Regions from separate parts of the Lysinibacillus sp. FW12 genome, predicted to be linked through region 1. Evidence: a T-box and tRNA genes for the amino acid it is inferred to sense, from the RefSeq annotation. Region 1 holds a T-box; the other holds one or more tRNA genes.
The links. A T-box is a leader RNA that pairs with one kind of tRNA and senses whether it is charged. The one in region 1 lies ahead of tyrS (tyrosine--tRNA ligase), so its partner is inferred to be a tRNA-Tyr.

Region 2: it encodes a tRNA-Tyr, which carries the amino acid that the T-box ahead of tyrS (tyrosine--tRNA ligase) is inferred to sense. The anticodon was not compared.

Annotation. Positions count from the first base shown of each region.
Region 1 covers NZ_CP139094.1:1,282,166-1,290,214, reverse strand. The annotation lists gene SJW71_RS06585 (sensor domain-containing diguanylate cyclase) at 1-817, opposite strand, end outside; gene rpsD (30S ribosomal protein S4) at 1,291-1,893, shown strand; gene SJW71_RS06575 (hypothetical protein) at 2,183-2,356, opposite strand; gene SJW71_RS06570 (iron-containing alcohol dehydrogenase) at 3,182-4,387, shown strand; gene SJW71_RS06565 (cobalamin-binding protein) at 4,509-5,312, shown strand; gene tyrS (tyrosine--tRNA ligase) at 5,367-6,635, opposite strand; T-box leader at 6,720-6,928, opposite strand; gene SJW71_RS06555 (transglycosylase domain-containing protein) at 7,031-8,049, shown strand, end outside.
Region 2 covers NZ_CP139094.1:324,095-332,143, forward strand. The annotation lists rRNA gene SJW71_RS01695 (16S ribosomal RNA) at 1-5, shown strand, start outside; rRNA gene SJW71_RS01700 (23S ribosomal RNA) at 247-3,174, shown strand; rRNA gene rrf (5S ribosomal RNA) at 3,369-3,484, shown strand; gene mbcS (acyl-CoA synthetase MbcS) at 3,604-5,193, opposite strand; tRNA gene SJW71_RS01715 (tRNA-Asn) at 5,463-5,539, shown strand; tRNA gene SJW71_RS01720 (tRNA-Glu) at 5,654-5,728, shown strand; tRNA gene SJW71_RS01725 (tRNA-Val) at 5,783-5,858, shown strand; tRNA gene SJW71_RS01730 (tRNA-Tyr) at 5,874-5,957, shown strand; tRNA gene SJW71_RS01735 (tRNA-Gln) at 5,972-6,046, shown strand; tRNA gene SJW71_RS01740 (tRNA-Lys) at 6,059-6,131, shown strand; gene rocF (arginase) at 6,317-7,222, shown strand; gene sigW (RNA polymerase sigma factor SigW) at 7,356-7,919, shown strand; gene SJW71_RS01755 (anti-sigma factor family protein) at 7,933-8,049, shown strand, end outside.

The DNA of each region.
Region 1 (8,049 bases):
GGGCACTTACTTGCAAAATACCATAGATGGCTTGCCTGCCTTTTATAGGTGCATTAAGCAATCGACAATTTAAATCACTCGCTAGCTCTGTCGTCAACTCTCCTGATACAAATGCTTCGATTGTAGCAGGCCTTTCTGATAAATAATCAAAAAGCTTAATATCGATAGTCGTGTGTCGGTCTTGATCATTCGATAAAATAAGCTCAACATTAAAATCCGGAAAATTATCCCTTATATTTTTTAAAACGTTTTCTAAAATTAAATCAATATCCATTGTTGAATGAAATAAATCAGTCATGTTATATAGTTTTCTATATTGATCTTCGTTTATTTTTACATCAAAATTATCTCTTATCATTTGAAGAACCTTTGAAAGTATTTCAATACATTCTTCACCGTATTCCGAGGTCATGAAGTCTGTCCAAGTCTCTGTCGCCTCGACAAGTAATACACCAATGGGATGTTTGCCCTCTACTTGAAAAAGCACCATATCTGTCATCTTTGAATAGGCCTGCCGTGCTTTTAATATATAAGGAATTTCCACTACTTTTTGTTGGTAAAAACTAGCTTCGATCATCAGCCATGACACAGCATTTAGCTTTGTTTCAATTGTTAATGAAGCCATCTCCTCAATAGGGATTAAAGAATTACCCTCAAAACTGAGAAAAGCAGCATTATCAATTTTCAAGTGCTTCTTTAGACACTGTTTTAATGAATAAAAATACCCATTATAACTAGTTTGTTCTTCATTCGAACTCACCCAAAAGCTCAAAACATCAGATTTTATATATTTTAGCATTTGTAAATGGTCTGTCATGAAATCACCTTTTCTATATAACGTCCAAATCAATTACTATTAACTTATAATATATTATACATAATTTGTGTCATTTTGACTATGTAATTCTCCCTTACTTTTACAATTTACATTACACAGCGCATCATTAACTATTTCCATTTCATTTAAAATCGTTAGTGAGGAATTTCCTACTATATTTTTTTGTTAGTAAAATTTTAAATGTTAATAATTGACGTCCTTGTCCTAAACAGTTACAATGGAGGTTGTGTAAAATAAACGCAGCAGTGGTATAAGCTTATGACTGTATTTTATTCCTCTATTTTCTTATGTACGACTACTTAGATTCTCAACAGTTGAAAATTAGATGGTGTATTGCGTAACCTAACGGCTGCATAGGCGAAAATACATGAAAATAAAATGCGCATAAGAATGGGTACTACTGGTTTTTGTTTTACAACAAAAAAACCAAATTTAAAGGAGGAGACAACAATATGTCTCGTTATACAGGTCCATCTTGGAAATTATCACGTCGTCTTGGTATCTCACTAAGCGGTACAGGTAAAGAAATCGAAAAACGCCCTTACGCACCAGGTCAACACGGTCCAAACCAACGTAAAAAATTATCAGAATACGGTTTACAACTTCAAGAGAAGCAAAAACTTCGTCATATGTATGGTATGAACGAACGTCAATTCCGTACTCTATTTGACCGCGCTGGTAAAATGAAAGGTGTTCACGGTGAAAACTTCATGATCCTTCTTGAAACTCGCCTTGACAACTTAGTTTACCGTTTAGGTTTAGCTCGTACTCGTCGTGGAGCTCGTCAATTAGTTAACCACGGTCACATCTTAGTAGATGGCAAACGCGTTGATATCCCATCATACAGCGTAAAACCAGGTCAAACGATTTCTCTTCGTGAAAAATCTCAAAACCTTGCTGTTGTTACAGAAGCAATCGAAGTAAACAACTTCGTACCTGACTACGTAACATTTGATGCTGACAAAAAAGAAGGTACATTCACTCGCCTTCCAGAGCGCTCTGAATTATCAGCTGAAATCAACGAAGCATTCATCGTAGAGTACTACTCTCGTTAATCTTTTTGATTTGTCAATCAACGATTTTATAAACCCCCGAAACGATTTGTTTCAGGGGTTTTTTCGTTATTTAATTAAAAGTTGTTTGTACACGACTGATAAACCAGCACTATTGTATTTTTCAGCTACCCATTCACCTTACTTTTGCACATTACTTCGCCTCAAAAAATCCATAACCCTTTTTATTGATCCATAATAGTTATAAAAGTTGATTGAGAAGTTCTTCTCATTAGTTGTTTTTTTCGTTTTATTCTCAGAAGCAGTCCAACTATTAGATAAAGGAATGTTGTTATGATCCCTGCTGTTGGGGAAACAAGAAATTTCTTCCCTTGCGCAACTTGGATATATCCTTAAAAATGAGTGGATTGACAAGTGCATCTTCTGTCGTATGCATAAGAACGATTGGCCAAATACTTTTCGTTAGTAGATAAATCTCTGTGTACATAACTGTCCAGAAAATCATCGTGACAATCCCTACTATCGCAAATAACCACCTGTTAACCGGAAGTACACTGATTATGAAGTGTCTCCCTTAGGTTGCCCTGGAATAAATCTGTCTACCAAAACACCCAGCCAACCACATACAAGCACGATTGCTATAAAAATAATTATGTTTTTTTAGCCCTCACTTACAATGGACCTTCTTTATGATGAAGAATTGAAAGTGTATGGGCCAAGGTGTTTGGATGCAGAGCAAGATGTTAGGCTATTCCTTGGAAAGAATACCAACATGTTAAAGCTAGTGCACCTAAATGACATATACTTAACCTCACCCATTCATCGAAAATGTTTTCACTGAAATATTATTCAGCAAAATTTCAATTAACTCTGTTAAAAACAATTATATTTTCACTATATAGCTGTATAAGCTTAAACAAATATTATTTTTCTCCAATTTGTAGTATCACCACAAAACGTGACAGCTTTATGTACTTTAAAATAGTATTACACCTTTCCAAAATAACATTTTCACTACCATTATAATAAAAACAAATATCAGTTATTTACTATTCTAACAACTCCTAAAATAGAACCGTTTTCCAAAAAATATATTTTATTTTTATAGTAAAATATTTATGAACCATATCAATTTCAATATTCTTATACAAAACACATCCAACATACTCTATAAACCAGTTAACTTTTTTGTAAAATAATAACATGAATAAAATTAACAATTTTAATAAAAATACGAGTTGAACTTTTACAAAAAATAGAATACGATGAATTCCGAAAGGTGGTACACCATCATTCAAGCAATAATAATTTTTAAAAAGGGGTTGGAAATATGTCAGACGTTCTAAAGCAATTTGTTATGCCGAAAACAAACTTATTTGGACCTGGAGCAATTCAAGAAGTTGGTAAACGCTTAAATGATTTAGAAGTGAAAAAGACATTAATCGTAACAGATGAGGGCTTGCACAAATTAGGTCTCTCTGAACAAATTGCAAATATCATTACAGCTGCTGGAATTGATGTAGCAATTTTCCCTAAAGCAGAACCAAATCCAACAGATCAAAACATTGAAGAGGGCGTTGCAGTGTATCATGCAGAAAGCTGTGATTCAATCGTTTCTCTTGGAGGAGGTAGCGCTCACGATGCAGCAAAAGGTATCGGACTTATTGCTTCGAATGGTGGACGCATTCACGATTATGAAGGCGTTGATCAATCACAAAATCCACTTGTGCCATTAATTGCGATTAATACAACTGCTGGTACTGCTAGTGAAATGACTCGTTTCACTATTATTACGGATACAGCAAGAAAAGTAAAAATGGCCATTGTTGATAAACATGTGACACCGTTACTTTCCATTAATGATCCTGAATTAATGATTGGTTTACCTCCTGCACTAACAGCAGCTACTGGGGTTGATGCACTAACACATGCTATTGAATCATTTGTTTCGACAAATGCAACCCCAATTACGGATGCTTGTGCAGAAAAGGTACTTCAACTTATCCCTGAATACCTTCCTCGTGCCTATGCAAATGGTGGCGACTTAGAAGCACGTGAGCAAATGGTTTATGCTCAATTTTTAGCTGGTATGGCCTTCAATAACGCTTCACTTGGGTATGTCCATGCAATTGCTCATCAGTTAGGCGGTTACTACAATCTACCTCATGGTGTATGTAATGCTATTTTATTGCCACATGTTTGCCGCTTCAATGTAACTGCACGTACTGAGCGATTTGCTCGTATTGCTGAGTTATTAGGTGAAAACGTGGATGGTTTAAGTAAACGTGATGCTGCTGAAAAAGCAATTACAGCCATCGAAAAACTATCAAAAGATTTAAATATTCCTAGCGGCTTCCGTGAATTAGGGGCAAAAGATGAAGATATTGAAATCTTGGCTAAAAATGCAATGTTAGATGTTTGTGCTGAGACAAATCCTCGTAAAGCAACATTAGAGGATATTAAACAAATCATCACAAATGCAATGGGGCCTGTAGCGAAAAAAGAGGAGTCCCTCGAAGCAATCGCACTTTCTTAATGAGGGAATCAAGGTGGAGAAACATTGTTTTCTCCACCTTTTTTTATGACTTTGGCATACATGATATTGTCTACACTAAAAACTCTCGTTATACTTTTCTTAAAAAGAATAGGAGACCGTTATGCGATTAATTTCAATTTGTCCTAGCAATACAGAGCTCGTCGCCTATTTAGGACTGACTGACCAGCTTGTTGGAGTGGATGATTTCTCCGATTGGCCATCAACTGTAAAAGATTTACCACAACTTGGCCCAGATTTATCAATTCATATGGACGCTTTAGAGGCATTAGCACCCGATCTTGTCCTTGCTTCCTTAAGTGTGCCTGGTATGGAAAAAAATATCGAGGAATTACAAAAAAGAAATATCCCTCATATTGTTTTTAATGCCAACTCATTAGAGGAAATCGCACAGGATCTACTGACCCTTGGGAGAGCCTGTGATGTAGAAAAACGCGCCAAAGTAATCATGGATGAATACTTACAGTCGATTAAAGAGATGCGCTCTATTGCACAAACGATTGCCAAGAAACCTAGCGTCTATTGGGAATGGTGGCCTAACCCTATTTTTACACCTGGAAAAATAAATTGGCTAACAGAAATTAGTGCAATTGCTGGAGGAGTCAATCTATTCCAAGATGTAGAGTTAGCCAGTGTTCAAACAAATTGGGCTGATATCATTAAGCGAAATCCCGACTACATTATGATGGCTTGGGTAGGTGTAGCTTTTGAACGGATACAACCAGCCATTTTATTAAAACGTCCACATGCCCAAGAGCTACATGCCATTCAAATGGAACGTCTTCATGTGATGGAAGAATGGCTTTATTGTCGCCCATCTCCTCGTCTTATTGAAGGAGCTATAAAGCTTGCTAAAATGCTACACCCTCAAGAATATGAGCATATAGAACATCCAAGTTTTTTATAGGAAGAAAAAACAACATCCCCTCTATTTACGGGTATGTTGTTTTAGACAATAAAATTATACGAATTTCACCATATGATATTTTTTCTTACCACGACGGACAATACTGAATGCATCCTCTAGACGATCCTTCGCCTCAAAAACGTACTCTAAATCAGTCACTTTTTCACCATTCACACTAATCGCACCATTCGATACGTCCTCACGTGCTTGACGTTTTGAAGATGAAATACCTGCCTCTACAAGAAGGTCCACAATATTTTTGTCCTCTTTCGCCATTTCAATAGAAGGAACATCTTTAAAAGCATCCTTCATTTCATCGGCCGATAGTGCTTTTAAATCTCCTGAGAATAAAGCTGCCGTAATACGGATGGCTTGTTCCAATGCCTCTTGACCATGAATTAAACGAGTCATTTCTTCGGCAAGTGCTTTTTGTGCCTTACGTAAATGTGGCTCTTCCTCTACTGAAACTGCTAAAGCTTCAATTTCTTCACGAGATAGGAATGTAAAGATTTTTAAGTATTTGATTACATCTGCATCCGCAGCATTGATCCAAAATTGGTAGAATTCATAAGGAGATGTTTTCTTGGCATCTAACCATACAGCACCACCTGCTGTTTTACCAAATTTTGTACCATCTGCTTTTGTTACTAAAGGAATCGTAATACCGAAGGCTTTTGTTTCTTCCTCATGTGTTTTACGAATAACCTCTAAACCTGTAGTAATATTCCCCCACTGGTCAGATCCACCTACTTGGATTCGGCAATTGTAGTGATTGTATAAATGGTTATAATCAATACCTTGAATTAACGTATACGCAAATTCTGTGAAAGAAATTCCTGTGTCAAGACGAGAAGCAATTGTATCTTTCGCTAACATGTAGTTCACGTTAATTAATTTTCCGTAATCACGTAAAAATTCAATTGTGTTGATATTGCCAATCCAATCACGATTGTTCACAAGCTGTGCACCATTGCCATCTTCCGCAAAATCAAAAATACGTTCTAATTGGCTTCTGATCCCTTGGACATTTTGATCGATTTGCTCAACTGTTTGTAATTGACGCTCTTCTGAACGGCCAGATGGGTCACCAATCATTCCTGTCGCACCACCAACAAGTAAAATTGGACGGTGACCAGCCTTTTGGAAGCGACGAAGTGTTAAAAGTGGCACAATATGGCCAATATGCATAGAGTCAGCAGTTGGATCTACACCACAATATAAAGATACAGATTGTTCATCTAACAGTTTTGCCATGCCTTCAGCATCTGTTTGTTGGTATAGTAAACCACGCCATTCTAAATCTTGTAATAATTCATTTGTCATGTTGATTCCTCCTAAAATGGTTGAAATTCATTACGTGCATGGACATTATTCGATAAAAAAAGTCCCTACACGCAAACAATTGCATGCAGGGACGTTAAGTTGCAAACTAACGCGGTACCACCCGGCTTGAAGATGTCATCCACCTTCCACTTCATTCAATCGCCTTTATCGCAGGCGCGCACGTCTAAGCTCCAAGTACGTAATTCGTCTCTACATTATGACCAGTTTTCACCAACCACTGGCTCTCTAAACAGGGAATATAAACACTACTGCAAACTCTTCCTCACTAGAAAACTATAAATATAATTCTATACGAATCTTTTTCATTGTCAATAACTATGTTCGCTCTAAAACAATATGTGCTATAATAAACAAGATTTTAGGAGGTCGATACATTGAAAGATTGGATTGAAAAAATCAATGCAAAGATCGATGAATTACTAGAACAAAAATGGATGAAGAAATTACGTATTTCAGGTAGTGTTACCTGGAACTTATTTTTACTATTTTTAGTCTTTGCATTGCTTGGCACTGTATTTGTCGGTTCAGTAGGAGCTGGTTATTTTGCTTCTCTTGTAAAAGAAGAGCCATTGCGCTCTAAAGAAGAATTACGAAATCAGATTTTTAGCTATGAAGAAACCAGTGAAATTTATTTTGCAAACGATATTTATATCGGGAAATTACGAACAGATTTAGATCGACGTGAAACCTCACTCAGCAATGTTGCCCCAGATGTAATTAACGCTGTTCTCGCAACAGAGGATGAGTATTTCCGTGAACATAACGGCATCGTACCAAAAGCTGTTATTCGTGGGTTATTACAGGATGTCACAAACTCTGCAACACAAACTGGTGGATCTACCCTTACTCAACAACTTATAAAAAACCAAGTATTAACAAATGAAGTATCCTATGAACGTAAAGCAAAAGAAATTTTACTTGCTATGCGCTTAGAACATTTTATGACGAAGGAAGAAATATTAGAGGCTTATTTAAATATTATTCCGTATGGTCGTAACTCTTCAGGACGAAATATCGCAGGTGTTGAAACAGCTGCTGAAGGAATTTTTGGAGTAAAAGCGAAAGAATTGTCACTTCCACAAGCTGCGTACATAGCTGGTATTCCACAGGCCCCATTTGCCTATACACCATTTACGAATACTGGGGAGCTAAAAAGTGAGGAAGCTTTAAAACCAGGTATTGATCGTATGAAAACAGTACTATATCGTATGAAAGAAGCTGGTTATATTGACGATGCACAGTACAAAGAAGCGTTAGACTATGATATCGCTGCAGATTTCCGCGGACCTGAAATGCGTGCCGAGGATCGATATCCATGGCTAACATATGAACTTGAAGCTCGTGCAAAAGAAATTATTGCTGAAAAACTAGCAAAAGAAGATGGGGTTGACCC
Region 2 (8,049 bases), 960 kb from region 1:
CCTTTCTAAGGATATTTTCGGAATACAAACCTAGGGTTTGTAAGATTACGTTTTGCGTTCAGTTTTGAAGGTTCATTCTTCCGAATGAAATACTTCAAATATGTGCTCCTGTCGCTACGCTTTCGTCGCAAAGCTGCGAAGAAGTAGAAGCAGGCAGTAACTTTGTTCTTTGAAAACTGGATAAAACGACATTGAAATTGTAACAAACACATTTATTTTTTAAGTTTTTTATAGGCTTAATAACTTGGTTAAGTTATTAAGGGCGCACGGCGAATGCCTTGGCACTAGGAGCCGAAGAAGGACGGCACTAACACCGATATGCTTCGGGGAGCTGTAAGTGAGCTTTGATCCGGAGATTTCCGAATGGGGGAACCCACTACGTTTAATCGCGTAGTATCTTGACGTGAATACATAGCGTCTTGAAGGCAGACCCAGGGAACTGAAACATCTAAGTACCTGGAGGAAGAGAAAGAAAAATCGATTCCCTGAGTAGCGGCGAGCGAAACGGGAAGAGCCCAAACCAAGAGGCTTGCCTCTTGGGGTTGTAGGACACTCTATACGGAGTTACAAAAGAGCGAGTTAGATGAAGCGACTTGGAAAGGTCCGCCAGAGCAGGTAAAAGCCCTGTAGTCGAAAGTTCGTTCTCTCCTGAGTGGATCCTGAGTACGGCGGAACACGTGAAATTCCGTCGGAATCCGGGAGGACCATCTCCCAAGGCTAAATACTACCTAGTGACCGATAGTGAACCAGTACCGTGAGGGAAAGGTGAAAAGCACCCCGGGAGGGGAGTGAAAGAGATCCTGAAACCGTGTGCCTACAAGTAGTTAGAGCCCGTTAATGGGTGATAGCGTGCCTTTTGTAGAATGAACCGGCGAGTTACGATTACGTGCAAGGTTAAGCTTTAGAAGGCGGAGCCGCAGCGAAAGCGAGTCTGAATAGGGCGAAATAGTACGTGGTCGTAGACCCGAAACCAGGTGATCTACCCATGTCCAGGGTGAAGGTAAGGTAACACTTACTGGAGGCCCGAACCCACGCACGTTGAAAAGTGCGGGGATGAGGTGTGGGTAGCGGAGAAATTCCAATCGAACTTGGAGATAGCTGGTTCTCTCCGAAATAGCTTTAGGGCTAGCCTCGTGATGAGAATACTGGAGGTAGAGCACTGTTTGGACTAGGGGGCCATCCCGGTTTACCGAATTCAGACAAACTCCGAATGCCAGATATTTATACACGGGAGTCAGACTGCGAGTGATAAGATCCGTAGTCAAAAGGGAAACAGCCCAGACCACCAGCTAAGGTCCCAAAGTAATCGTTAAGTGGAAAAGGATGTGGCGTTGCACAGACAACCAGGATGTTGGCTTAGAAGCAGCCATCATTTAAAGAGTGCGTAATAGCTCACTGGTCGAGTGACGCTGCGCCGAAAATGTATCGGGGCTAAACGATTCACCGAAGCTGTGGATTGACATCTACGATGTCAGTGGTAGGAGAGCGTTCTAAGTGCGTTGAAGTCAGACCGGAAGGACTGGTGGAGCGCTTAGAAGTGAGAATGCCGGTATGAGTAGCGAAAGACGGGTGAGAATCCCGTCCACCGTATGACTAAGGTTTCCTGAGGAAGGCTCGTCCGCTCAGGGTTAGTCGGGACCTAAGCCGAGGCCGACAGGCGTAGGCGATGGACAACAGGTTGATATTCCTGTACCACCTCCTCACCGTTTGAGAAATGGGGGGACGCAGTAGGATAGGGTAAGCGCGCTGTTGGTTATGCGCGTCCAAGCAGTAAGGCGTGTGTGTAGGCAAATCCGCACATTGTAACGTTGAGCTGTGATGGCGAGTCCGTATGGACGAAGTTCCTGATTTCACACTGCCAAGAAAAGCCTCTATCGAGGTGAGAGGTGCCCGTACCGCAAACCGACACAGGTAGTCGAGGAGAGAATCCTAAGGTGTGCGAGAGAACTCTCGTTAAGGAACTCGGCAAAATGACCCCGTAACTTCGGGAGAAGGGGTGCTCTTGAGCGTGCAAGCGCATGAGAGCCGCAGTGAATAGGCCCAGGCGACTGTTTAGCAAAAACACAGGTCTCTGCAAAACCGTAAGGTGACGTATAGGGGCTGACGCCTGCCCGGTGCTGGAAGGTTAAGAGGAGTGGTTAGCGCAAGCGAAGCTGCGAATTGAAGCCCCAGTAAACGGCGGCCGTAACTATAACGGTCCTAAGGTAGCGAAATTCCTTGTCGGGTAAGTTCCGACCCGCACGAAAGGCGTAACGATCTGGGCACTGTCTCAACGAGAGACTCGGTGAAATTATAGTACCTGTGAAGATGCAGGTTACCCGCGACAGGACGGAAAGACCCCGTGGAGCTTTACTGTAGCCTGATATTGAATTTTGGTACAACTTGTACAGGATAGGTAGGAGCCAGAGATCTCGGAGCGCCAGCTTCGAAGGAGGCGTCGGTGGGATACTACCCTGGTTGTATTGAAATTCTAACCCATGCCCCTTAGCGGGGCAGGAGACAGTGTCAGGCGGACAGTTTGACTGGGGCGGTCGCCTCCTAAAAGGTAACGGAGGCGCCCAAAGGTTCCCTCAGAATGGTTGGAAATCATTCGTAGAGTGTAAAGGCACAAGGGAGCTTGACTGCGAGACCTACAAGTCGAGCAGGGTCGAAAGACGGGCTTAGTGATCCGGTGGTTCCGCATGGAAGGGCCATCGCTCAACGGATAAAAGCTACCCCGGGGATAACAGGCTTATCTCCCCCAAGAGTCCACATCGACGGGGAGGTTTGGCACCTCGATGTCGGCTCATCGCATCCTGGGGCTGTAGTCGGTCCCAAGGGTTGGGCTGTTCGCCCATTAAAGCGGTACGCGAGCTGGGTTCAGAACGTCGTGAGACAGTTCGGTCCCTATCCGTCGTGGGCGTAGGAAATTTGAGAGGAGCTGTCCTTAGTACGAGAGGACCGGGATGGACACACCGCTGGTGTACCAGTTGTCTTGCCAAAGGCATCGCTGGGTAGCTATGTGTGGACGGGATAAGTGCTGAAAGCATCTAAGCATGAAGCCCCCCTCAAGATGAGATTTCCCATTACGCAAGTAAGTAAGATCCCTCAAAGACGATGAGGTAGATAGGTTCGAGGTGGAAGTGTGGTGACACATGGAGCTGACGAATACTAATCGATCGAGGACTTAACCAAATTGTTTGAAGCATTCAATGCACCGTTTATCCAGTTTTGAAAGAACAATACTTTCAACAATAAAAATGAGAGCTTCAAGACACAAGTAGAACAAGGAAGCAACCGAGTGATTGAGGGAGCGTACTAATGTACGTGACTGATTGAGCGAGAGCAGCTGACGGAGTAATACGCCGTGTATTGAAGGTCGAATATAGTCTAGTGATGATGGCAAAGAGGTCACACCCGTTCCCATACCGAACACGGAAGTTAAGCTCTTTAGCGCCGATGGTAGTTGGGGGCTTCCCCCTGTGAGAGTAGGACGTCGCTAGGCGCAAAAAGTCGCTGCTGATACACTCAGTAGTGGCTTTTTTTATTTATGCTGATAAAAAAATTGTATATAGTAAGAAAGGCGTTCCTTAATAGGAGCGCCTTTTTATTTTCAATATGTTGTTATGAATGCGTATGAACAGTAGAAGCTCGAAGTTCAATACGGCGAATCTTCCCGGATGTTGTTTTCGGTAACTCATCAATAAAGACGATACTTCGAGGGTATTTATAAGGCGCTGTTAACGTTTTTACATGCTCTTGTAGCTCCTTTATTAACTCTTCTTCATCACGGGCCTTGAAGCCGTCTCGTAAAATAATAAAGGCCTTTACAATATGCCCTCTAATTTCATCTGGCGCGGCAACAACTGCACACTCTTGTACAGCTTCATGTTTGTTTAAGGCATCCTCTACCTCGAATGGTCCGATGGTATAACCAGATGAAATAATAATGTCATCTCCACGACCTTCAAACCAGAAGTAACCATCCTCATCGCATTTTGCCTGATCACCAGTAATATACCAATCACCACGGAATGCTGCTTGAGTACGTTCAGGCTCCTTGTAATATTCTTTAAATAGAGCAGGGGAGGATTTGTGAACGGCAATATCACCAACCTCGCCAACCGGTGCTTCATTACCTTCATTGTCGATAATACGTACAATATTACCTGGTGTTGGAACACCCATTGATCCTGGACGTAATTCAGTGTTTTCAAGTGTACCAATTAATAATGTATTTTCTGTCTGCCCGTAACCATCTCGTACTTTAAGTCCAAAATGCTTCATGAAAGTTTCGATGACTGGACGATTTAATGGTTCACCAGCAGAAACGGCACTACGGAGAGAGGAAAGATTATAGTCTTGTAGATTATCAATTTTCGCCATGATACGATATTCAGTCGGTGTACAACATAGGACATTAATTTTTTCCTCTTGCATTAATTGAAGGTATGTCTTTGCATCAAACCCACCATGATAAACGAATGCTGTGGCACCAAGCATGATTGTGGATAAGAAAGGACTCCAAATCCATTTTTGCCATCCCGGGGCTGCAGTTGCCCAAACTAAATCACCTTCACGAACGCAAAGCCATTTTGAAGCAGCTGTTCGAATATGTGCATATCCCCAGCCATGTGAATGAACAACACCTTTAGGTTTACCGGTTGTCCCTGAAGTATACGAAAGGAATGCCATATCATCACGTTTTGTCGCTACAGCTGTAAATGTAGTTGGCTGTGTACTTGCTAATTCATCTAAAGAAGTCCATTCTTCTTTTGCACTACCGATAACTAATTTGTTATTTAATGCGTCTACAGTAGAAGCTATTTGATCAACCTCACCAGTAAATGCCTCATAGGCAATAACGGCACTAGCAGAAGAATGTTCCATACGATATTCCAAGTCACTTGCACGTAGCATTTCTGAACATGAAATAGGAACAATGCCAGCCTTTAAGCAGCCAAGAAAAACGAAATAGGCTTCTGGTAGGCGAGGTATAATAACTAAAACGCGATCCCCTTTTTGAAGCCCTATCTTCGTAAACGCATTGGCGTATTGGTTCATTTTTTGGACAAGTTCAACATATGAAACTGTTCTTCTCTCTTGTTGTGTATTTAACCAACGTATTGCTTGACGATCACTATCCTGCGAAAACTTTTCTAATTCCTCTGTGATGTTATAAAACTCAGGTGCAATTAAATCATTTGATACCATAAGAACATTCCTCCCCCAGGAAATTTGATAGAAAATTCATAAAACTATTTTTATTTTAACAATTACAATAATATACAGCAAGAATATTTAGTACGTAAAATAGAAATATTAGATATAATAGAGAACTATTATGCATTGAATTAATCTGTAAGCATCCTTCGACAAAAAAATATAAAAATTTTCACCAAATGTGTTGCATTATTTAGAATGCTTGCTATAATAAGAAATGTACTTAAGAGGTTATTTAAAACCGAATTGAATAGTATTGTTCCGAAGTAGCTCAGTTGGTAGTAGCACCTGACTGTTAATCAGGTTGTCGCAGGTTCGAGTCCTGCCTTCGGAGCCATTTTTTTGTCCATTTTTAAGATTCTGTTGTACATAAAATTTTTTTGTAGAAAAGTGTTGCAACAATTAGGAAAAGATGTTATTATAAGTCTTGTCCTGTTTAAGACATAAGAATGGCCCCTTGGTCAAGTGGTTAAGACACCGCCCTTTCACGGCGGTAACACGGGTTCGAATCCCGTAGGGGTCACCATTAAAACATAGGCTTTAAAAAGAAAATAAACTGTGACATAACACCTGTTTCTATGGAGGATTAGCTCAGCTGGGAGAGCATCTGCCTTACAAGCAGAGGGTCGGCGGTTCGAGCCCGTCATCCTCCACCATTATTGTGTTATTCCGGAGGGGTAGCGAAGTGGCTAAACGCGGCGGACTGTAAATCCGCTCCTTAGGGTTCGGCGGTTCGAATCCGTCCCCCTCCACCAGTTTTATAAATGATTGGGGTATAGCCAAGCGGTAAGGCAACGGATTTTGATTCCGTCATGCCTAGGTTCGAATCCTAGTACCCCAGCCATTTTTCTTTTATGAGCCATTAGCTCAGTTGGTAGAGCATCTGACTTTTAATCAGAGGGTCGAAGGTTCGAGTCCTTCATGGCTCACTTTTTTAGAATAAAATACATTCAAAAGTGTTATATTAATTACTGATAACTAATCTCTTACTGAAAACAGTAGGAGATTTTTTTATGTTCTCTAAATTTGAATAAATATGCACATTTTTGTCGGGTTGAGCCAAGTGGTATGTAGGCTTTACAATAATCTTATAACTTTTAGGGGGTATAAAAACATGAATAAACTTAATATTTCTATTATTGGAGTACCAACAGATTACGGACAAGCACGTCGTGGTGTAGATATGGGACCTAGTGCTATCCGTTATGCGGGGGTTGTAGAACGTTTAGAAGCTATTGGACACGAAGTACAAGATCAAGGGGATATTCGTGTTAGCCAAAAGCAAGCGGATGCCGCAGTAGATGAAAAATTACTTAATTTAGAGGAAGTAGTGGAGGTTAGTACTGCTTTAGCTAATAGTGTGCATGAAGTAGTGGAACAGAAAAAGTTCCCGCTTGTATTTGGTGGAGATCACAGTATTGCGATTGGGACATTAGCGGGACTAGGTGAGCATTATAAAAACCTTGGTGTTATTTGGTATGACGCTCATGCGGATTTAAATACACCTGAGACAACACCTTCAGGTAATATCCATGGTATGCCATTAGCGGTTAGTATCGGACTAGGTCACGAACGTTTAGTCCAAATTCGCAACTATGCTCCAAAAATTAAACCAGAGAACGTTATTATTATCGGAGCTCGTTCAGTAGATCCTGGTGAGCGTGATTTGATTAAAGAGCAAGGCATCAAAGTTTATACAATGCATGAGATTGACCGACTTGGAATGACGCGTGTCATGGAAGATGCACTCGCTTATTTAAAAGAGCGTAATGTTGATGGTTTACATTTATCTCTTGATTTAGATGGATTAGATCCGCTATATACTCCAGGGGTTGGTACGCCTGTTCCAGGAGGAATTACGTATCGTGAAAGTCATTTAGCAATGGAGATGCTACAGGAATCTGGGATGGTAACATCAGCGGAGTTTGTAGAAGTAAATCCAATTTTAGATGAGAAGAATACAACGGCAAATGTAGCTGTTGCATTAATGGGATCATTATTTGGAGAAACACTAGTTTAAAGAAAATTTTACAAAAAATTGCCTGTTGCCACATTGCATAAAAATCTTTTGCTATAATTAAATTAAAACGAAACTTTTCTTATCGATGGGTCGTATAGTATAAGACAGTTGTAAAGGTGGAGAAGTCAACACGATGGATGCGTTAGTAAATAAGAGAATAAAACAAGTGCTTAAAGGCGATCAAAACGCATTTGCCGATATTGTGAGTCTCTATCAGCACAAACTGTACCAAGTATGCTATCGAATGTTAGGCAACAAACAAGAGTCCGAAGACATTGCTCAAGAGGCTTTTGTGCGTGCTTATATGAACTTGCATACATTTGATCAGAAAAGAAAGTTTTCGACGTGGCTTTATCGCATAGCGACAAACCTCTGCATTGACCGTATTCGAAAAAAGAAACCGGATTATTATTTAGATGCAGAAGTAGCTGGTACAGAAGGGCTTGATATGTATTCGCAAATCGCAGCAGACGACCAGCTACCAGAGGAGCAGTTAGAGCAAATGGAGCTGCAAGATCGCATTCAATATGAAATTGGACGTTTGCCGGATAAATACCGTTCAGTTATAGTATTGAAGTATATAGAAGAGTTATCGTTGCAAGAGATTAGCGAGATTTTAGATATGCCGCTTGGAACGGTGAAAACAAGGATTCACCGCGGACGTGAGGCATTACGTAAACAGTTAAACAATCTGTAGGAGGGGGAGCGTCATGAATACTTGTCCAGAGCATATTATAGACTATATGCATGATTATTTAGACGGTGACATTAGTCGTGAGCATGAGCAAGAGTTGAAACAACACTTGCATACATGTAATGATTGTAAA